3 regions of the Gordonia sp. McavH-238-E genome follow, and region 1 is predicted to be linked to each of the others. Evidence: predicted binding sites of a transcription regulator. Region 1 holds the regulator's gene; each other region holds the start of a gene.
The links. The regulator LexA, encoded in region 1, represses DNA repair genes until DNA is damaged. The targets are predictions, from matches to a motif close to CGAACANNTGTTCG.
Positions count from the first base shown of each region.

Region 2: the regulator LexA is predicted to act here: its motif matches at 5,225-5,238, upstream of MHN80_RS09105 (SAV_6107 family HEPN domain-containing protein).
Region 3: the regulator LexA is predicted to act here: its motif matches at 2,066-2,079, upstream of MHN80_RS05530 (HNH endonuclease signature motif containing protein).

Region 1 covers NZ_JAKRFE010000015.1:60,898-68,390, forward strand. The annotation lists gene MHN80_RS20620 (DeoR/GlpR family DNA-binding transcription regulator) at 1-623, opposite strand, end outside; gene MHN80_RS20625 (phosphoenolpyruvate--protein phosphotransferase) at 773-2,482, shown strand; gene lexA (transcriptional repressor LexA) at 2,460-3,164, opposite strand; gene MHN80_RS20635 (LysM peptidoglycan-binding domain-containing protein) at 3,407-3,946, shown strand; gene nrdR (transcriptional regulator NrdR) at 4,046-4,558, shown strand; gene hrpA (ATP-dependent RNA helicase HrpA) at 4,532-7,493, opposite strand, start outside.
Region 2 covers NZ_JAKRFE010000005.1:223,608-231,100, forward strand. The annotation lists gene MHN80_RS09080 (penicillin-binding protein 2) at 1-887, opposite strand, end outside; gene MHN80_RS09085 (hypothetical protein) at 996-1,865, opposite strand; gene rsmH (16S rRNA (cytosine(1402)-N(4))-methyltransferase RsmH) at 1,868-2,854, opposite strand; gene mraZ (division/cell wall cluster transcriptional repressor MraZ) at 3,101-3,541, opposite strand; gene MHN80_RS09100 (DUF3040 domain-containing protein) at 4,062-4,466, opposite strand; gene MHN80_RS09105 (SAV_6107 family HEPN domain-containing protein) at 4,633-5,112, opposite strand; gene MHN80_RS09110 (N-acetyltransferase) at 5,516-6,190, shown strand; gene MHN80_RS09115 (NAD(P)/FAD-dependent oxidoreductase) at 6,192-7,493, shown strand, end outside.
Region 3 covers NZ_JAKRFE010000003.1:267,959-275,451, reverse strand. The annotation lists gene MHN80_RS05535 (diacylglycerol kinase) at 1-205, shown strand, start outside; gene MHN80_RS05530 (HNH endonuclease signature motif containing protein) at 374-2,035, opposite strand; gene MHN80_RS05525 (NADPH-dependent oxidoreductase) at 2,228-3,025, opposite strand; gene ykgO (type B 50S ribosomal protein L36) at 3,122-3,244, opposite strand; gene MHN80_RS05515 (hypothetical protein) at 3,312-4,820, opposite strand; gene MHN80_RS05510 (sterol carrier family protein) at 4,876-5,280, shown strand; gene purF (amidophosphoribosyltransferase) at 5,437-7,047, shown strand; gene purM (phosphoribosylformylglycinamidine cyclo-ligase) at 7,144-7,493, shown strand, end outside.

The DNA of each region.
Region 1 (7,493 bases):
ACCACGACGCGTTGCGCGGCCGCGACCATCGCCGCTTTCACCGCCGCCTCGTCGGGATCGGGAGTCGACAGCCCATGGGACTCGCTCAGACCGTTGGTGCCGAGGAACGCGGTGGTGACCCGAAGGCGGCGGAGCGCGTCCACCGTCTCGACGCCCACCGTGGCCTGGGTGAGACCACGGACGCGTCCGCCGAGCGCATGGAGCCCGTCGGGGTGGGTGCCGGCCAGCAGGCCGGCGATGGGCAGGCTGTTGGTGAACAGGGTGAGCCTCCGATCGGGCGCGGTCGCCTCGGCGGCGCGGTAGGTCGTGGTGCCGGCGTCGAAGAGCACGGAACCGCCGTCCGGCGGCAGGAAACGGATCGCCGCCCGGCCGATCGCCGTCTTCTGTTCGATCTGGCTCGACTCGCGCTCGTCGATGCCGAGCTCGCCCAGGGCGCGCATGACCTCGGCGCGCACGGCACCGCCGTGGACTCGCTGCAGATGTCCGGCACGCTCCAGGACGGCGAGGTCTCGACGAACGGTCTCGCTCGTGACGTCGAACTTCTCGGCGAGCGCGGCCACCGACGCCCGCCCGGCGACGCGCACCTCGTCGACGATCGCCTGTTGTCTCTCCTCGGCGTACACACCGCTCCGATCTCCGGTTCCGACCACCCCGCTTGTTGAGGCGTGTGGGATTGCATGTTGTAGTAATTGTGTTTACGCCTGTTTGTGTTGACAAGTCAAGCACTTTTTGTAACGGTGGTCACATCGGTAGTCGAGTGAGAGGCAAGACGATGGCGCAGATCCTGACAGGGACCCCGGTGGTCGGCGGACTGGCCCACGGTCCCGCGCTGTGGCCGGGCGAGCGACCCGATCACTCACCGGAGAAGCTCGGCGTCGGCGTGGAGATCCCCGAGGAGCGTCGTGCCGACGAGGTGACACGCTTCGCCACGGCGGCCGGCGCCGTCGCCTCGCGACTGCGTACGCGCGCCTCCCAGAACACCGGGGTGACCGCGGAGGTGCTCGCGGCGACCGCGGGACTCGCCGAGGACCGGGGGTGGATCGGGGCCGCGAGCGCGCTCATCACCAAGGGCGCCACGGCCGAGGCCGCTGCCGTCGCCGCGACCGATCAGTTCGCGGCGGTGTTCACCAAACTCGGCGGGTTGATGGCCGAGCGGGTCACCGATCTGAACGATGTCCGCGACCGCGTGCTCGCCGAACTGCTCGGTCTACCCGAACCGGGCGTGCCGACACCGCAGGTGCCCTCGGTGCTGCTCGCCGACGACCTCGCACCCGCCGACACCGCCGGTCTCGACCCGACGACCACGATCGCGCTCGTCACCCGGCTGGGTGGGCCGACCAGCCACACCGCGATCATCGCCCGGCAACTGGGGATCCCGTGTGTGGTGGCCGTGGCCGATCTCGCCGAGATCGGACCCGGCACAACGGTTCTCGTCGATGGGACGACCGGCCGGGTCGAGGTGGAGCCTGACGCGGAGACGGCGCGGGCGCGAGTCGAGGAGGATCGTCGGCACGCCGAGCTCGTCGCCGGGTGGACGGGTCCGGGGCAGACCGCCGACGGCATCGCCGTCTCGGTGCTCGCCAATGTCGCCGACGGATCGTCGGCGCGGGCCGCCGCCGGGCACCCGGTCGAGGGCGTCGGACTCTTCCGCACCGAACTCGCCTTCCTCGAACGCGCCGACGAACCGTCGGTGGACGAACAGGCCGCGATCTACCGGGAGGTCCTCGACGCGTTCGGCGGGCAGAAGGTGGTGATCCGTACCCTCGACGCCGGCTCGGACAAGCCCTTGAGGTTCGTGACCCACCCAGACGAATCCAATCCCGCGCTCGGTGTCCGTGGGGATCGAATCGCCCTGGCGCATCCCGAGATCCGAGCCCACCAGCTCGACGCGATCGCGCACGCCGCGTCGGGTTCCGACGTCGCGCCGTGGGTCATGGCGCCGATGATCGCCTCGCCGTCCGAGGCGCGCGCCTTCGCCGCGGAGGTCCGCGGCCGGGGCCTGGTCGCCGGGGTCATGATCGAGGTGCCCGCGGCCGCCATCCTGGCCGAGGCCGTGCTCGCCGAGGTGGACTTCGTGTCGATCGGCACCAACGATCTGACGCAGTACACGATGGCGGCCGATCGGATGTCGGCCGATCTCGCCGGATTGACCGATCCGTGGCAGCCCGCGGTGCTCAGCCTGATCGCGGGTGTCGCCGCAGCGGGTGTCCGCCAGGGCAAGCCGGTCGGGGTGTGCGGTGAGGCGGCTGCCGATCCGAATCTCGCCTGCGTGCTCGTCGGTCTCGGGGTGACCTCGCTGTCCAGCGCGCCGGCCGCGGCCGCCGCGGTGGGGGCTCGGCTCGGCGAGGTGACCGCGCAGGACTGCCGCGCCGCCGCCGACGCCGCGCTGGCCACGTCCGACCCCGCCGCGGCGCGAGAAGCTGCCGCGGCGGTGCTCGACCGTTCGGTCGGGGGAGAGGTCAGACTCGCCGCATCACGGTGACGACCTTGCCGAGGATCACGGCGTCGTTGCCCGGGATGGGATCGAACAGCTCGTTGTGCGGCATCAGCCACACATTGGCGCCTTGACGCTTGAAGGTCTTCACGGTGGCCTCGCCGTCGATCATCGCTGCGACGATGTCGCCGTTGTCGGCGACGTTCTGCTGCCGCACGACGACCCAGTCGCCGTCGCAGATGGCGGCGTCGATCATCGACTCGCCCACGACGCGCAGCAAGAAGAGCGAGCCCTCGCCGACCAGCTCGCGAGGAAGCGGGAACACGTCCTCGACCGCCTCCTCGGCCAGGATCGGGCCACCGGCCGCGATCCGGCCGAGGACCGGCACGAAGGTCGGCTCGGGCAGCCGGCCGGCCGGCGGGGTCTCCGGCGACGGCGATTCGCTCGGCGCGATGTTGACCGCACGCGGCCGGTTCGCATCCCGCTTGAGCAGACCCTTGCGCTCGAGGGTCCGTAGCTGGTGGGCGACCGACGATGTCGAGGCCAGGCCGACCTCGTCGCCGATCTCGCGGATGCTCGGCGGGTAACCGCGCTCGCGTACCGAGCGGCGGATGACTTCCAGGACCCCGAGCTGGCGCGGGGTGAGTGAGGCCTCGGCGGCGGCGACGTCGATGGGGGCCTCGTCGTCGGCTCCCCGCGCTCGGCCGCGCCTATCGCCGGTGTCACTCATGTTCGGTTCCTCTCGTCTTCGGAACGTGCTGGTAGATGGCCCGTGGGGATGTTCAGCCGCGTCCGAGCCTAGCGGAGTGCGACCTCCACCTCAAACATTTGTTCGATGTGTCGCGAGACTTTGTCGGTGCGCCGTGCTACAAATTCGAACATCAGTGCATCGAACATCTGATCGAAGTTCGAACACCGGATGCCAGACACCCGAACACCCGAAGATCCCGCACCGAACACCCGGAGGGCACCATGCGCACCGCCACTCTCGTCGCTCCCGTCCGTACCGAGCGTCCCGACACCGTCCGGGCGCGCACCGACCGCGCCGACCGTATCCGGACCCGGACCCCGCTGTCCGACGGTTCTCGGCCCGTCGACAACCGGCCGGCAGGCAACCGTCCGGTGGGCGGGTCGCCACTGACGCCACGCGTCGGCGGCACGCACTGCGGCTCCGCGGTGGGTGCCCGGGGCCGCGGGCCGGTCGGTCCGGATGCGGCGGTGTTCCGTCGCCGTCGCCGCACCGCCGTCGCGGTCCTCGCCGGCGTCGGCCTCGCGTTCGTCGTGTGGGTGTTCGGTGTCGTCGGTCAGAACTATTCGGACTCGATGACGCCCGCCGCGGTGAGCGCAGAGGTCGTCCACGTGCGCGCCGGGGATTCCCTCAGTACGATCGCCGGCCGGGTGGCGCCCGAGATGCCCCGCGACATCGTGATCGACGAGATCGTCGCGATGAACGATCTGCCGTCGAGTGCGCTGCAGGTGGGTCAGCCCCTGCTCACCCCCCGGTACCGCTGAGGCCGGGCGGTATCCTCGATGGCACAGGGGCCGGCCGAGAAGCGGCGGGGCGCACGGTTTCGGTGCGTTCCAGCGTCCCGCGACCTGCGTGAGGACACGATGCGCTGCCCCTTCTGCAAGAACGACGACACCAAGGTCATCGACTCGCGTGTCGCAGATGAAGGGCAGGCCATCCGACGGCGTCGCTCGTGTGTGGAGTGCGGGCGCCGATTCTCCACGGTGGAGAGCGCCGTGCTCGCCGTGGTCAAACGCAACGGGGTCACCGAGCCGTTCAGTCGCGAGAAGGTCATGCGCGGTGTGCGTCGTGCCTGTCAGGGCCGGCACGTCGCCGAGGACGCACTCGCGCAACTCGCCCAGCAGGTCGAGGACACGGTGCGCGCGAGCGGATCGGCCGAGATCCCCAGCAACGAGGTCGGTCTCGCGATCCTGGGTCCGCTGCGTGATCTCGACGAGGTGGCGTACCTGCGGTTCGCGTCGGTGTACCGGTCGTTCGACTCGGTGGAGGACTTCCAGCGCGAGATCGACGATCTGAAGTCGTCGGCGTCCGGTGGCGGACGTGTCGAGACCGCCACCACCGATCCCGTCTCAGCCGAGTCGGTCCAGAGCTCGTAGGACGCGCTTCTCCGACACGGGGAACGCGGTACCGAGACGCTCGGCGAACAACCCGACCCGTAGTTCCTCGACGAGCCACTGCGCCTCGTCGTCGACGATCGCCCGTCGGTGCTCAGGGACCTGTTCGAGCCGTTGGGCCCACCGCTCGACGACGCGATCGACGACCGCGACGCCGGCCTTGTCGCGCGCGGCGGACGCGGGCAGCGCCTCGAGACGTGCCCGCGCACCGTCGAGGTACCGCGGCAGGTTCTCCAGATGCCGCCGTGCGGTGGCTGCCACGAAGCCGTCGAACACGAGATGGTCGATCTGCTCGGCGACGTCGTCGGCAGCCAGCGATCCGGCGTGCCGGTCGATCGCCGCGCGGACCGGCGCCAGCCGTTCGAGCGCCGCGACGGCGAGCGAGAAATAGTCCGGGGCGGCCTCGGCGACGCGCGGCCTGATCCGCTCGAGGAAGGCCGAAAAGGATTGTGGCGAGCGGACTGCCGCCAGCTCGGCGTCGGCGACACCGATGGTCGCGTCCCGGATGGCCCGTCGAGTGCAGTCGGCGAGCAGTGCCTCGATGTCCGCATAGGGACTCAGGCTCAGGGCGAGTCGTTCGGCCGGATCGAGTGAGCCGGCGAGGCGTTTGGACAGCGGGGGAATCGCCAGTTCGAGCAGGGCGACGAGCCCGCGACGACGGAGACGCTCGCGGGCGTCGGGGGAGGACGCGTCCACGACGATCACGCCACGCGGGCGGCCCTTGTCATCGGCGACCACGTCGATCGTCGGGTAGCGGGTCAGCCGCTGCCCGGCGACGTCGACCGTCGTCTGTTCGGGGAGCGTGCCGATCCCGTCGGCGGTCCAGGCCCGGTACAGAGTGCGTGACACCGTTCGCGGCGCCGCGGGCACACCCTTCTGCTGGAGCTCGGACAACGAGTCCGCGCGGGCGATGATCCGTCCGGCATCGTCGGCGACCGCGAAGTGCATCCGGAGGTGAGCCGGCACTCGTTCGACGTCGAAATCAGCTGCGGTGACTCTCATCCCGGTGATCGCCGACAGCTCGCGCGCCAGTCCGGCGGCCAGCGGCTCCTTGCGGGGGGTGAGTCGGCCGAGGGCGAGGTCGGCGAATCGTTGCGCAGGGGACATGCTCTTGCGGAGTTGCTTCGGCAGGGACTTGACCAGTGCGGTGGCCAGTTCGGCGCGCATGCCGGGGACCGACCAGTCGAATCCGGCCGGACGCACATGGGGGAGCAAAGCCTGCGGGATCACGACCGTGACCCCGTCGTCGGTCGCGCCGGGTTCGAAGCGGTAACGCAGTTCGAGTCGGGTGTCGCCCTGCTGCCAGGCGCCGGGGTAGTCCGTCGGCGCGACATCGGTGCCGCCGGTGACGTCCTCGGGACGCAGATCCAGCAGATCCGGTTCGGCCCGGCGGGCCTTCTTCCACCATGAGTCGAAGTGCCGCGCGGAGGTGACGTCGGCCGGTAGCCGCTGGTCGTAGAACTCGAAGAGCTGGTCCTCGGTGATCACCAGACCCCGGGTGCGCGTGCGGTTCTCGACGTCGGAGGCGGCGTCGAGGAGTGTGCGGTTGCGCTCGAAGAAGGCGTGCTGCGTACGCCAGTCGCCCTCGACGAGAGCGTGCCGGATGAACAGCTCCCGCGAGACCACCGGGTCGATGGGGCCGTAGTCGACGCGCCGCCGGGCGACGAGGGGGACGCCGTAGAGGGTGACCCGCTCGTAGGCCATCGCGGCCCCGCGTCTGGCGGACCAATGCGGCTCGCTGTGGGTGCGCTTGACGAGATCCCCGGCGAGTTTCTCGGCCCACAGCGGATCGATCCCGGCGACGGTGTGGGCGAAGAGTCGGGACGTCTCGAGGATTTCGGCCGCCATGATGAAGGCGGGTGGCTTCTTGGCGAGCGGAGAGGCGGGGAAGATCAGCAGTGTGGTGTTGCGCGCACCGGTGAACTCGCGGCCCTCGGTGTTGCGGGCGGCGATGTTGCTCAGCAGACCCGACAGGACGGCCCGGTGGACGGCGTCGGCGTCGAGTTCGGTGGGCGCGACCGACCAGTCGAGGTCCTTGACGATCTCGGTCAGCTGTCGATGGAGGTCCTGCCACTCCCGGATGCGAAGGAAGTGTAGGTACTCCCGCTCGCACATGCGCCGAAAGCGGCTGCCGGACAACTCCTTGCGCTGTTCGCCGAGGTATCGCCACAGCTCCACGTAGGACAGGAAGTCCGACTGTGGGACGACGAAGCGCCGGTGCTGGGCGTCGGCGGCCTCCCGGTGCTCGGCCGGCCGTTCCCGAGGATCGGGGAGCGACATCGCCGCGGCGATGACGAGAAGGTGGTCGAGACAGCCGAGCTCGTGTCCGGCGATGAGCATTCGGGCGACCCGCGGATCGACCGGAATCCGCGACATCGACCGGCCGGTCGGGGTGAGCCGAGGCGGGCCGCCCTCGCGTGGGACGGTGATGGCGCCGAGTTCGGTGAGAACGCCCATACCGTCGCGGATCGCGCGGTCGTCGGGCGGCTGGACGAACGGGAAGTCGGCGATCTCGCCGAGCTTGAGGGAGGTCATCTGGAGGATGACGGCGGCCAGGTTGGTGCGCAGGATCTCGGGGTCGGTGAACGCCGGCCGGGATTCGAAGTCGTTCTCGCTGTAGAGGCGGATGCAGACGCCGGGCGCGACGCGACCGCATCGGCCTGCGCGCTGGCGGGCGCTGGCCTGGGAGACCGGCTCGATGGGCAGGCGATTGACCTTGGTCCGGGTGGAATACCGGCTGATGCGGGCGGTGCCGGTGTCGATGACATACCGGATGCCGGGCACGGTGACCGAGGTCTCGGCGACGTTGGTCGCCAGCACGATCCGGCGTCCGTCGGACGGGGAGAAGACCTTCTGCTGTTCGGCGATCGACAGCCGCGCGTAGAGCGGCACGATCTCGGCGCCGGGCCCCTTGCCG
Region 2 (7,493 bases), on a different contig from region 1:
GAAGCCTGCTTGGCCTTCATGATCTGGCTCTGGACGAACCACTGGATGTCGGAATCGAGGGTGAGGCGCACCGTGGCGCCGTTGAGCGCCGGGTGCACGTTGCGCATGCTGCCGGGGATGACCGCGCCGTCCGACCCGCGGTCATAGGTCCGCGAACCGTCGGTCCCGGACAGGATGGAGTCCAGCGACGCCTCCAGTCCGATGAGGCCGTTGCCGTCGTAGTTCACGTCGCCGACCACGTTCGCGGCCAGTGACCCGCCCGGGTAGAGGCGGTTGCTCTGCGGGTCGGCGCCGACCTCGGGGAACTCCTCGGTGATCCGCGACGCGACGTCGGGGCTCACCGACCGGGCGAGGTACACGAAGGTGTCCTCGCCGGTGACCTTGGCGAGCAGATCCTCTTCGCTGATCGAACCGCCGAGGGCCACCGACACGCCCTTGGCGATCTCCTTCAGCCTCGTGTCGACGTCGGGAAGGGCCGGATTCTTGCGATGCTCCTCGTCGATCGTCTTGCGAACGGCCTTGGGCAAGAACGTCAACGACCTGGCTTCGTCGGTGTAGGCGAGCGGGCGCCCGTTGCGATCGAGGATCGCTCCGCGCTTGGCGGTCAGGACCTGGGTGTACTCGCGCTGCTGCGCGGCCTCGGCGGAGATCGACCCCGCCTGCACGGTGTGCACGACGATCATCTTGACCGCGACGGCGAGAACGACGAGCAGCACCAGCACGCCGGCCGCGCGCGCACGGAAGACGAAGCTCTGCGGGCCCCGGCCGTTCCGCTTGCCGGTCCCCGGCCGCTTCGGCCCTCCCGACCCCGCGGCCGGCCCTCCACCGGGGCGACGTCCCGGTCGTGACGGCCCGGCGCCGAGCCGCTCGAAGGTCGCACGTGTCATGGTCGTCAATTGTTCACCGCTTCAACGTCGTTACACCGGATTTGATCCCGGCGGGTTGGAGATGACGCCGGAGACCCAGCCCACGTTGCGGGCCGGGACACCGATGACTCACGGGCTCGGCACCACATTCGGCGCCGGGGTCGGTGTCGACGGTGCGGCCGGCGGAACCGCACTCGTTCCGGACGGCACCGGATTCGTCCCGGACGGCAGCGGATTCGCACCCGGCGGGGCGGTCTGCGACGGGGCGGATTGCGAGGGTGCGGATTGCGAGGGTGTGGTCGGTTGACCGGCAGCCGATGGCGACGGAGTGGGCTGAGGGGTGGTCGTGCGGCCCGCCTCGGAGCCCGCCGACCCCGACCGCCCACCCAGCCCGATCGAGTCGTCGACCTGGCTCGGGTCGACCGAGTCCGCGGGATCCGGTGCGGTGTCCGGATTCAGACTCCCCATCGGACGGCCGGAGGCAGGCTCCGGCTTGCCCACCACTCGGGGACGACGCGGGTCGTCGACGATCATGCGTGCCGGGTTGTCGGCCGGGATCATCCCGAGACGTGCTGCCTTGTCGGACAATTCGGGCGCCGAGTTGCCGGATTCATAGGTGCGCTTGAGTGCGTCCCGCTGATCGATGAGGGACTGGTTCTGTGTCCGCTCGATGCCCAGCTTGTAGGAGTCCTGTGCCGCTTTGGTCGACAGCCACAGGCTGAGCCCCAGCCCGAGTACCAGCAGCGCGATGACCGGCACGACGAACGGGGTGTGCTGCAGTCGTTCTCGCAGGGACACCCCGGTCATCGACAGTCCACCGCCGGTGCGACGCGTCGGCGCGGCACGACCTGCTGCGGTCCGGCGATGGCGTCGGTCGAGTGCGCGCTGGGCGGCGCGCGACCGTGTCGCCCGTTCGGACTCGATGCGGGTCCGGCGGGACCGTCGAGAGTCGCGGTCGTCGTCGGCGGCACGCGACGGGGCCTCGTGCAGGATGGTCATGCTCAGCCCTTCTTCTCGACTCGTTCGATCGCGCGGACACGAACCGGTGCCGAGCGCGGGTTGGTGGCCAGTTCGGTGTCGTCCGGACGCTCGGCCCCGCGGGTGATGAGACGGAAATCCGGTGCAGTGCCGGGCAATTCGACGGGAAGCCCGGGAGGCGAGGTCGACGTCGTGCGCGTGGCGAACTCGCGCTTGACGATCCGGTCCTCCAACGATTGATAACTCATCACCGCGACCCGGCCACCGACCACGAGTGAGTCCAGCGCCGCGGGCAATGCCTCACGCAGGACGTCCAATTCGTGGTTGACCTCGATGCGCAGTGCCTGAAAGGTCCGCTTCGCCGGGTGCCCGCCGGTCCGCCTGGTGGCCGCGGGGATCGCGTCGTAGAGCAGTTCGACGAGACGTGCGCTGGTCGTGAACGGCTGCTTGTCCCGCTCGCGGAGAACCGCCGACGCGATCCGTCCGGCGAATCGTTCCTCGCCGTAATCGGAGAGCACGCGGGCCAATTCACCGTGCGAATACGTGTTGAGCACGTCAGCGGCGGTGAGCGGATCGTCGGCATTCATCCGCATGTCCAGCGGCGCGTCCACCGCGTAGGCGAACCCGCGCCCCGCCTGATCCAGCTGCATCGAGGACACACCGAGATCGAACAGCGCGGCGTCGAGCGCCGATTCGCCCGCCGCGTCCATCACCTCACGGATCTGGTGAAACGTGGCCTGGTGCAGGGAGATCCGGTCGGCGTACGAAGCCAGGCGTGCGCGGGCGATCTCGAGGGCGGACGCATCTCGATCGATGCCGACCACCCTGGCGTTCGGGAACGACTCGAGGATGAGTTGGCTGTGCCCGCCGGCGCCGAGCGTGGCGTCGAGAAAGACCCGTGGTTCATCGGAATCCAGTGCGGGGGCGAGTAGTTCGACGATCCGAGTACCCATCACCGGTACGTGTCCGTACTCGCCGGAACGGCGAGGTTCGTCACCTGCATCGACCATGATGAAGACCCCCCATCGGCATGTGTGCGGTATCGGCGGTGGGCGGTTGCTTCTGGTCGGCGAGAGCAGGCGGTCGGATGGAGCGGGGTCCCGACCCGATCACGCACCTGGCGTTGGGGAAGTACGCCAGGGTCGCGACCGGGCCGAGGCCTCGTGCCACCCGAAGCCTCTGGGCACCGAACTCGCCCATCGGTTGCTGTCTCTTCGGTCTGTCTCTTGGTCGGTCGCCGGGCCTGGGTGGCCCGGCTACAGCACCGCGTTCAGGGCCGCGGAGTTGGCGGCCGAGAAGTTCTCCTCGTGGCTGGTCTGGTACTCGTTCCACGCGGCCGAGTCCCAGATCTCGAGGTGGTCGAAACTGCCGAACACCACGCACTCTTTCGTCAGCCCCGCGTAGACACGATGGTCGGCGGACAGGCTGATCCTGCCCTGACCATCTGGTCGTTGTTCTTCCGAACCGGCGAAGAAGGTTCGCTGGAAGGCACGCAGATCGGGATCGTTTCGAGATGCCTCGACGATCCGAGCGGCGATCGCATCGAACTCCTCGGTCCGGTACACCGACAAGCTGTGATCTTGGCCTTTGGTGACCACTACCCCTCCTGCCAGTGCGTCGCGGAACTTGGCGGGCAGCGTGAGCCGCCCCTTGTCGTCCAACTTGGGCGTGTAGGTACCGACGAATCGCACGGACACGTCGACACCTCCTGCCCACCAGATTCCGCGCCGTCCTGCGCCTCACCCGGTGATGCCACAGTACCCCACTTTCCACCACTTTCCACCCCATACGCCCCCTGATTCACCCCACCTCAGCAAATATGCAGTTCAGAGACATTGATTCGAGTGTGGCGAAGCCTGCCTCGGCGCGTCGCGAGAAGAAATCTCGACGCGAGCGGCGTGACAAGAGGTGCTTTGTGTTGCCAGAGAGGCTTGAATGACCGGGCGAAACCGATGGGTGGGGCGTAGTGGGGCGCCTAGGTGGGGGGAACTGGGGATCGCCGGTGGGGTGAAGTGGGGACACCGCCGACTGGGCGTCCAATCTCGTCGACCGTGCGTCCGATCCCGTCGACTGAGCGTCACGCAGTGTTTCGGAACTCACAGGAGGCGAACGGCAGCACGAAAAGAGCCGCGTGCCCGAAGGCACGCGGCTCTCGCTATGCAGTTGTGTCGCGGGGTCGGTCAGCCGATCGACGAACGCGGAGTCGCGATCAGCGGATCACTCTTGCTCGAACCGGCGATTGAATCGCTCCTCCATACGTTCGGACAGCTTGCGCTTGCCGCCGGACGACCCGGATTGCTTCTTGCCGGCCCTGGGCGCCGACGAACCGGACTCGGCGGTGCCGCTGCTGTCTCCCCAGAGAGCGAAGAGACCGGCCCCGAACATCACCAGGAAGCCCAGCAGGCTCACTATCGGGAATCCGCCGATACTGATGTCGACGATGAGTCCACCGACCAGCATCACCAGGCCGACGACGAAGATCGCCGCCGCCTGCAAGCGACGACGACCGCTCGACCTCCCCAGACGCCGACGCTTGACACTGGACGCAAACTTGGGGTCTTCCGCGTACAGCGCGCTCTCGATTTGTTCGAGCATGCGTTGCTCGTGCTCCGAAAGTGGCACCGACCCTCCTTCTCACTGATCCGCGACGCCGACGAAGGTCACCCGCGACCGGAAAGGCGTCTGCGCCTATATCGTCCCATGATACGAGGTGAAACCGACCGCGACCACCATTACTCGCCGTTGCGGATGACCGGCCGGTGCGAGATACGGCAAAGTGTGGCCCGATTCACGCTGTCGCGCCGATCTGAGGGGCCTCGAAACCGAGTTTTCCTTGCTCGTAGGCGATGACCATCGTCTCGACCTGGCGCAGGAAATCGAGGACGAGCAGACGCATTCCGGCCACGCTGTCGGGGTCGACCGTGCGGATGATGCCGGACTCGATCTTCATCCGGACCGGCGAGAGCGCCGCGAACCGCGCGGCGATGGGCGCCAGCTCAGGTGCGACCATGCCGATGCGTGTCCACGCGTTCGAGGTCGACGTCCTGCGCCGGACCGTGCCGATCGGCTCGTGGACGGCCAGGGCCGCACCCGATGCGCGGAGGGCGACCAGATACAGCTGTCGAAAACGTTCGGCGCCGTCGTCGACGCCGTCAGCGTTGTCGAGGAGCAGGTGTGCGCGCTCGAGGAGATCGCGGGCGCGGCCGACCATCACCGGATCGACGGGTGCCCCGTGGGTGAGAGCTGTGGCGCTGCGACTCCTGGCCATGCCGTCCTCCTCCTCGTGCGTGTGGTCGTTGTGTCCGGCGGCAGACGCTTCCCTCGTCCGCCGCCGGACCGTGTCGTGGATGAACGCGAACAGCTTGCGGAGGCACATTCATCGAACATCCGTTCGACACGTTCAATATAGCTAGCCCAGCGTCGGTGTTCAAGACATCTGTGACCCGAACCCACCGCCGGCCTGTACAACGCCACCACCCGCGACCCGATTCCTGCCGAGTGTGCATCATCGATAGGACAATTCCCGGAAGTGTCCGGCGCCGGTATCCACCCCAGAGGGCGGTGCGCCGTCGGTGATGCCGAGCGACTCATACGCGGCCGACGACGACGCAGACACCGACGACGCAGAGAACGACTACACAAAGAACGACGACGAGGAGAACGGGAGTCCGTTGACGATCCGCCTGGTGAGCCTGACCGGCCAGGACGCCCGGGCCTGGCTCGAGCCCGCACTGGAGATCTACGTGACCGCGATGAACTATCCGCGCGGTACCGAGATCCACCGCGCCGGGCTCTGGCGTGAGCACATCGGCCGGCCCGGATGGCGCGCAGTGGGAGCGGTCGAGACCGTGAGTCCCTACGAGGCGCGGACCATGCCTGCCGCGCGCCGTCGGGTGGGTCCGCCGGTCGGCATCGGGCCCGACGACCTGCTGGTCGGCATCGCCTACGGATACACGGGCGCGACCGGCCAATGGTGGAACCAGCAGCTGCGACTCGGACTCCGTCAGACCGGCCGGCCGCCCGAGACGATCGAGGCGATCGCCCGCGACTACTTCGAACTCACCGAATTGCACGTGCACCCCACCGCCCAGGGACGAGGAATCGGCCAGTGGCTGCTCGCGCGACTCCTCGCCGACCGGCCCGAACGTCACGTACTCCTCTCGACCCCGGAGATCCCTGCCGAGGACAACCGGGCCTGGTCGCTGTACCGGCGGATGGGCTTCACCGACGTCCTGCGTCATTTCACCTTCACCGGCGACCCCCGTCCGTTCGCCTTCCTCGGACGGCCGCTCCCCCTCGAACTACAACCGCCGACCGCGGCCCGGCGCGCCGAAGCCGGGAGCTGACATGCACGGAACCCGGCGCGACGCCGTCATCATCGGCGGGGGCCACAACGGGCTGATCGCCGCGGCCTATCTGGCACAGGCCGGACGGGAGGTGGAGGTCCTCGAGCGGGACGAGATCCCCGGCGGCGCCGTCTCGACCGTCGAACGGTTCCCCGGGCACCGGGTCGACCGCGGGTCGTCGTCGCACCTGATGATCCGTCACTCCCCCGTCCTCGACGACCTCGAGCTGGCCGCACACGGTCTGCGGTACGTCGACTGCGATCCGTGGGCCTTCGTCCCGGCGACCGGGACGGCCCCGCCGATCGTCTTCCGCACCGACCTCGACGCGACCTGCGCGTCGATCGAGAATGCCTGTGGTGCAGCCGATGCCGCCGCCTACCGCCGATTCGTCGCCACGTGGACACCACGTGCCCGCGCGGTCATGGATGCGTTCTACCAACCGGCGACGATGGGTCGGTTCGGCCGGGCCTTCGGCGGGCTCGGCGACACCGCGACCACGGCGCGCACCGGATTCCTCGGCCGGCGGGGCGGCCGGGTGCTGAACCTCACCGCCGAGTTGATGGCCTCGGGCGACTCGCTTCTCGACGAGTACTTCGACTCCGAACAGCTCAAGGCCGGACTCGCGTGGTTCGGCGCGCAGTCCGGGCCGCCGATGAGTGCACCGGGGACCGCACCGATGGTCGGCTTCGCCGCACTCATGCACCGGATTCCACCCGGCCGCGCGATCGGGGGCAGCGGTGCCCTCACCGACGCACTCGTACACCGGATCGACCACGATGGCGGCATCGTCTCGTGCGGCGACCCCGCGGTCTCCATCGGGCGCTGCGGCGACCACTGGCAAGTACTCACCCGCAGCGGCGAAACCCGCTGTGCCGGCACCATCATCAGCGCCTGCCACGTGCTGACGACGCTGGATCTCCTCGCCGCCGGCGGCTACGACGCCGGCACCATCGACCGGTGGCGACGCGCCATCGTCGTCGGCAGCGGGATCGGTATGGCGGTACGGCTGGGGACGACGAGTCTGCCCGCCTACCGGGATCTGCCGGACGACCTGCCCGAGCACGGTGTCCATTCGGCTCTCGGACTGCTCGTCACCGACCGCGCCCACCTCACCCGGGCCCACGCCGCGGCGTCGGTGGGCGAGCTCCCGCCGCGTCCCGCCGTGGTCGCGATGAGCTACTCGGCGATCGATCCGACACTCGCTCCGCCGGGCCGTTCCGTCATCAACCTGTGGGCGCAGTGGCATCCGTACCGGCTGGCCGAGGGCGACTGGCCCGCCGCGGCCGACCGGGCCGCGAAGGCC
Region 3 (7,493 bases), on a different contig from region 1:
CCGCATCGAGATCTCCGGCGAACCCGAGATGGCCGTCGAGTTCGGGCATCACGGCGAGAACGGTGACCACAACGTGTCCGGCATGATCGTCACCGCGATGCGCCTGGTCAATTCCGTTGCAGCCGTTGTCGATGCGAAGCCAGGCCTGGTCACCGCACTCGATCTCCCGCTCGTGACGGGCCGGGGGCTGTTCGCTCGGAAGTAGTCGCTCTCGACGACGGTGGTCGGGGTGATCCGAACTTGTGCGAGGTGTCGATGGCCTTGATTTCCGCCTGCACCATCGTGGGCGGCCCGCACAGATGGGCCGCATTGGTTACGGCGTATCGCGCCGTCCACTCGCCGTCGGCGCAAAGTCGGTCGAGTTGCGCTGCGATCACACGTGGTCGGTGAGTATGCGTGCGAGTTCTGCTTCGACTGGAGTAAGGGGTCGGGTGATGAGATCTTCCGGCATTGTTCGCGGGTGGACCAATTCGCGGTAGGCGAGTTCGAGACGCCGACCGCTGTCGCCATGACCGACGGCGTCGGCGCGCGACAGGTCTGGGCGTGGTTGATCGCCGGACCGGGTTGGTGGTCCGTGGATCTCGTTGCGCACTGTGTTCAGGTGGGTGGTGAACCGCCGGGGTATGTCGGGCCGGCGGTTGATGTGTTCGGGGTTGGGTGGCGCGCCGGGTTCGGTGTTGAGCCGCCAGAGGCAGCGGCCTTCGTCGGGTCCGGACCGTTCGATGCGGGTGGCGTACTGCCCGGGCTGGTCGCCGACCATTCGGTTGTGTCGGGGGCAGGCGGGTGCGAGGTCGTCGATGTCGGTGAGACCACCTTTGGCCCAGTCTTTCTGGGCGTGGTGGAGTTCGACGTGGGTGGCGGGTTGATCGCACCCGGGCGCCGAGCACACTTCCCCGTCGGGGCGGGCGAAGGAGACGAGGCGTTGTTCGCGGGTGGCCAGACGTTTCCCCCTACCGAAGTACAGCGGCACGGCGGTGGCGTCTTTGAAGATCGCGAGCCACGGTTGCATGTCGCCGGCCATCGCGATCAGGTCGGGGATGGGCAGCAGGGTGCCGGTGGCGGTGGTGGCGAGCCCGGCTTCACGGATCAGATCATTGAGGTCGGCTTTGATGATCAATTGCACGGGCAGGCCGCGGTGCGAGGTTCCGAGCGTGCCGTCGGCGAAACCCGCAGCCAGGGCGGCGTCGAGCGCATCGTGATTCGTCTGGGCGAGGGTGCGGCCGTCACGATCGGCGGCGAGCGCGAGGGCGTCGGGGTCGGCGGTGCCGGCCGGTCCGGACGGCGAGGCGGGGTCGTCGGGGTTGTTGAGTCCGGGTTTGCCCCAGACGGCGAACATCATCGTCAGTCGGGCATTCAGTTCAGGACTGAGGGTGCCGGAGATGGTGGCGGTGCCGTCGGCGCGTTGCCGCCCGATCCACACGCCGCGGCGCCGTTTCTGGTCGGTGTCGTCGGACAGGGTGCCGTCCGGGTCGAGATGGGCCAACAAGCGCGCGCCCAATTGGGTGATGTCGGCGGGTGTGTGGTCGGCGGCGATCTCGGCCATCTGACGTTCCGCAGCGACTTTCACGTCGTGGTCGACAGCGTTCGGGATGCGGTCGAGGACGTCGAGGGCGGCTTGGACGTGTGCGGTGCCGACGGCGCCTCGCGCGAATGCCTCAGCCAGGCAAGGGTGTTCGGGCTCCAAGATGTCACCGCCGAGGCTGGTGCGGGTGGCGGTGGCGTCCATCTGCTTGCGGCGGCGCATTGGGTTGGAGACTCGCAGCCGGTGGGTCATGAACTGCATGAGCGTGCGGCAGCCGGTCTTGCGGGGGAGGTCGCGGGCTTCGACTTGATCGATCTGCCGGTCACCCGCGACGGTCAACCGTGCGATGGCACGTTCGGTATCGGCTGCCAAGTCAGTCAACTCGGCATCGGTACACGGCGACAGGTCCACAGTCTGCAATTTGTCGAGAATCGCATGCAGCTCGGCCACCAGCTCGACGGCACGCGGTTGCGGCGCCGCCGAATCGTCGTCGACGTGTGTCGTGTCGGCCATGACGGTCACCTCCCCCGGGAGCCGTTGCTGCGAATGTACGTTCGAGTGTACACGATCTCGGCGCATCTGGTTGCGAAAAGCGCTGTCCAGCAATCTGTATGGCCTCTTGTGATGGTGAAGGGAGCTTGTCGGTGGCAACAGATATAACCTAGCGGAACAACGAACATCGTCGTTGCAGTCAACGGGGCGTCGTCACCACGACGGCAGCCCGCGCGCTTCTAATTGGGCACGTAGGTTCTCCCGACCGTGCAACGACTCTGCGCCGGCGAGCCGGGCGAGAACCCTTGTGCTCCAGTCGCCGTCGAGGCCATGCCGGCTGTTGTATCCGGTCAGTGTCCCGTCGTAGGCATCGACGTGCGAGTCCGCGGCCGCGGCGTCGTAGGTCTCGCGGTGGAGAACGGCGGCTTGGGGGAGGCGGGGTTTGACGCCCGCAGGCTCGGTGGGGTCGGGTCGGCCGATCGCCAACCCGAAGGTTGCGATCGCATGGTCGGGCAATCTCAGCTCGTCGGCCACCTCTAGGGGGTGATTACGGATTGCGCCGACGAACACCGTGCCGAGGCCCAATGATTCGGCGGCGACGACCGCGTTCTGGGCGGCGAGTGCGGTGTCGACGAACCCGATGATCGTGGATTCCAGATAGTCGGTCGCATCGAGCGGCACTGCCCGGCGCGTAGCGAGGCGCCGGGCACGGCCGAGATCGGCGACCCAGACCAGGAACAGCGGCGCGTCGTCGATGAACCCCTGGTTGCTGGCCAGCATCGACAACCGGCGCTTGCGATCCGGATCTCGCACCGCGATCACGCTCCACGCCTGCAGGTTCGACGATGTCGGGGCCGACTGTGCCGCCGCGACGATGGCGTGGAGCCGGGCATCATCGACGGGATCCGGCAGGAACCGACGGACCGAACGGTGCGCCAGCTGAACGCCGAGGACCTCGCTGACCACGTCGAGGGTGGCTTCGGGGTCGGCGTAGCGTTCGGGGATGGTCATGCCGAGCATGCTGATGCGCGGGGACCGGTGTGACAACCTTCTCGCGCGGACTGGGCGGAAGTCCCCGCGGCGGAACGTCGCCCTCCGCGCCGGCCATCAACCCTGGCGCGCCTTGAATCTGGGGTTGCCCTTGTTGATCACGTAGATGCGTCCCTTGCGCTTGACCACCTGCGAGCCGGGCTGGTTCTTCAACGAACGGATGGATGCACGGACCTTCAACGGAGCCTCCTTAATGGGAATTGTTTCCATTAAAGCAGCTCCGTCGCCACGGGTCGACGGCCGGGTCTCAGACCTCCCAGGTGTGTACCGGCTCGCCCTCGTGCATCTGGGTCACGTAGTCGCGCAGCATTCCCTGCAAGGCCTGCGCCCGGCTCTCGCCCGCGCGTTCGCGGGCCGCCACGGCCTGGCGTTGCCAGACCGACCCGGTCTGACGAGAGATGCAGCGGCCCTCGATGACCGAGAGGTAGCGCTTGCGGGCCTTGTCGGAGACCCCGAACCGGCGCAGTCCGTCCTCGGCGAGCACGAGGAGCCGGCGGAGAACGAGTTCGTCGGGCCGGACCCAGCCGACGTCGGGCCAGTACAACTGGGACTCCATCCCGGCGCGTGCGCCGGACTGCAGGTTCTCGGCGGCGGCATTGAACGACATCCGCGACCACAGCGGGCGGTCGGACTCGACGAGACCGCGGACGACACCGTAGTAGAAGGCGGCATTGGCCATCGTGTCGACGACCGTCGGGCCGGCGGGCAGCACGCGGTTCTCGACGCGGAGGTGGGCCTGGCCCTCGTGGATGTCGTAGACCGGCCGGTTCCAGCGGTACACGGTCCCGTTGTGCAGGCGCAGCTCGTCGAGGGTCGGGATGCGTCCGTCGTCGAGTTCGGCGAGCGGATCGGTGTCGGTGGAGACCGGGAGGAGGGCGGGGAAGTAGCGGGTGTTCTCCTCGAAGAGGTCGAAGATCGTGTTGATCCATCGCTCCCCGAACCACACTCGAGGCCGCACGCCTTGGTTCTTCAGCTCCAGCGGCCGGGTGTCGGTGGCCTGCTCGAAGACCGGGATGCGGCTCTCGTGCCACAGCGCGGTCTCGGCGAGGAACGGCGAGTTGCCGGCCAGTGCGACCTGCACACCGGCGATGGCCTGGGCCGCATTCCAATGCGCGGCAAAGTCTTCCGGCGCCACCCGGAGGTGCAGCTGGAGGGATGTGCAGGCGGCCTCGGGCAGGATCGAGTCGGTCGAGGTGCGCAGATGTTCGGTGTGGTGGGCGTCGGTCAGCGGTACGCCGGTGATGTCGATCTCGAGGTCCTCGCCCCGCGCGGCGAAGATCTGCTCGTTCAGCAGGTCGTACCGTGGGTTCGCCGAGATCCAGTGATGGGCGAAGTGTTCGGACCTCAGCGTCGGGAGCATGCCGATCATCACGAGGTGGCTCGAGGTCTGCGCGGCCCGCTGTTCAGCCCGGTTGAGCGACGTGCGGAGCGCCTGTTCGAGTGAGATCGTGTCGTCGGTGGTGAACGGTCGCGGCGAGACGTTGATCTCGATGTTGAACTGACCGAGTTCGGTCTGGTAGTCGGGATCGGCGATCGCCTCGAGGACGGCGGCGTTGGCCATCGCCGGTCGCATGTCCTCGTCGACGAGGTTCAGCTCGACCTCCATGCCGAGCAGCGGCTTCGGCGGACGCCCCTGGTCGGTGAACAACCCGTCGGCGAGCATCCGGGCGATCGCTTCCGTCCCGCGCCCCACCTGACGCCGGAAACGAACCCGGTCCTCGCCGGTGAACTGCTGCTTGGACACCTCGGCTCCCATGCGGTCAATACTGCCCGATCCGGGCCGCCCCGAACCCTGTTGGGAGAATGGCCGGGTGCCGCCACGCAGGAGAGTGGATCCAGCAGAGGTCCGAGCCGCAGTGCTGGCCGTCTCGGACTGGCTCGTCGACCCGACCGCGCCGCCGCCGGGACGAGCCGCCCTCGCCGACGCCGTCCGACAGTCGGCCCGGACGCTCGAACAACTGGCGCCCGGGAACTCGGTCGAGGTCCGGGTGCCCCCGTTCGTCGCGGTGCAGTGCATCGAGGGTCCCCGCCACACCCGCGGGACGCCGCCGAACGTCGTCGAGATGTCGCCGCGGACCTGGCTGCTGCTCGTCGCGGGCGTCCTGTCCTACGACGACGCGCTCGCCGCGGGCGACATCGACGCCTCCGGACACCGCGCCGGCCTGGTCGCCGACCTGCTCCCACTGGTCCCGATCGGAGCGTCGGGCGACCGGTGAGCCGGAGTGTGATCCGTCACTCGACGCCGGTGTCGAGGAATGACCCGCCGGTCCACACTGCTGCAAGATTCGCATCGGGAGCCGACGGACCCGTAAACTCCGTGATGTCTCCCAGCCCACTCGACTGACCGATCCGCAGCCCCAGGGAGCTAGTCGATGCCTGATCATTCGATCGCCAACATGAACCTGCTCGCTCCCACGACGCCGGCGGGCGGGTGCTCCGCTCGCGGCGCGGGCGCGGTCAACCCGGCTCCGCTGGACGAACCCGAGAACGAACCGCGTGAGGAATGCGGTGTATTCGGGGTCTGGGCGCCCGGTGAGGACGTCGCCAAACTGAGCTATTACGGGCTCTACGCCCTGCAGCATCGCGGCCAGGAGGCCGCCGGTATCGCGGTCGGCGACGGCAGTCAGGTGGTGGTCTTCAAGGACCTCGGACTGGTCAGCCAGGTCTTCGACGAGCAGACCCTCGGTGCGATGAGCGGCCACGTGGCGATCGGCCACTGCCGGTACTCCACGACCGGGTCGACCACCTGGGAGAATTCCCAGCCGATCTTCCGCACCACCGACGCCGGCACCGGCGTCGCGCTGGGCCACAACGGCAATCTGGTCAACACCGCGGACCTCGCGGCTCGTGCGCGTGAGCAGGGGATCAAGAGCTCGGCGGCCACGTCGGACTCCGATGTCGTGGGGGCGCTGCTCGCGCACGGCGCCGCCGACAGCTCCATCGAGCAGGCTGCCATGGAACTGCTGCCGACGCTCAAGGGCGCCTTCTGCCTGACCTTCATGGACGAGCACACGCTCTACGCCGCCCGCGACCCGCACGGGGTGCGTCCGCTGTCGCTCGGCCGTCTCGATCGCGGCTGGGTCGTCGCGTCGGAGACCGCCGCCCTCGACATCGTCGGTGCGTCGTTCGTCCGGGACATCGAGCCGGGTGAGCTGCTGGCGATCGACGCCGACGGGGTCCGCAGCTCCCGCTTCGCCGAGCCCACACCCAGCGGCTGCGTCTTCGAATACGTCTATCTCGCCCGCCCGGACTCGGTGATCCACGGGCGCTCGGTCCACTCGACCCGCGTGGAGATCGGTCGACGCCTCGCCAAGGAGCACCCCGCCGAGGGTGACCTGGTGATCCCGGTACCGGAGTCCGGCGTGCCGGCGGCCGTCGGTTTCGCCCAGGAATCGGGCATCCCCTATGGCCAGGGACTGATGAAGAACGCCTACGTCGGCCGGACCTTCATCCAGCCGTCGCAGACGATCCGCCAACTCGGCATCCGCCTCAAGCTCAACCCGTTGCGCGAGGTCATCCGCGGCAAGAAGCTTGTCGTCGTCGACGACTCCATCGTGCGGGGCAACACCCAGCGCGCGCTCATCCGGATGCTGCGGGAGGCCGGGGCCGCCGAGGTGCATGTTCGCATCGCGTCGAGCCCGGTCCGGTGGCCGTGTTTCTACGGTATCGACTTCGCGTCGCCCGCGGAGCTCATCGCCAACGGCATGGAGTCCGAGGCCGGCATGGTCGAGGGTGTCCGGCAGGCCATCGGCGCCGACTCGCTCGGGTACATCAGCATCGACGAGATGATCAACTCGACCGGTCAGGCCGCGTCGGCCCTGTGTGCGGCCTGCTTCGACGGCAAGTACCCGATCGAGCTGCCCAAGGAGACGTCGATGGGCAAGGCCGTCCTCGAACAGATGCTGGCCAGCGCCGCCGGCGACCGGACGGTGGACCCCCTGACCAAGCCGAACGACAACGTCAGCGCGGTCATGCGGCCCTGATTCCCCGCCATCTGCCCTCCGGTACCGTATGACCCGTCGGCGAACACGCCGGAAACAACGTTCGACCGAGATTCTTGGAACGGGAGTGCTGCGGAGATGACGGAGCGGGATGCTGCTGCCGACGAGACGGCCGGGAGCGCGACACCGGCCTCGTATGCGGCGGCCGGAGTCGACATCGACGCCGGTGAGCGGGCTGTGGAACTCATTGCGCCCCATGCCAAGCGTGCGTCGCGTCCGGAGGTTCTCGGCGGGATCGGTGGCTTCTCCGGTCTGTTCGCACTGAAGGGCAACTACCGGGAGCCGGTCCTGGCCGCCGCCAGCGACGGCGTCGGCACCAAACTGGCCGTGGCACAGGCGATCGACAAGCACGACACCGTCGGTCGCGATCTCGTCGCCATGTGCGTCGACGACCTGGTCGTCTGTGGCGCCGAACCACTGTTCCTGCA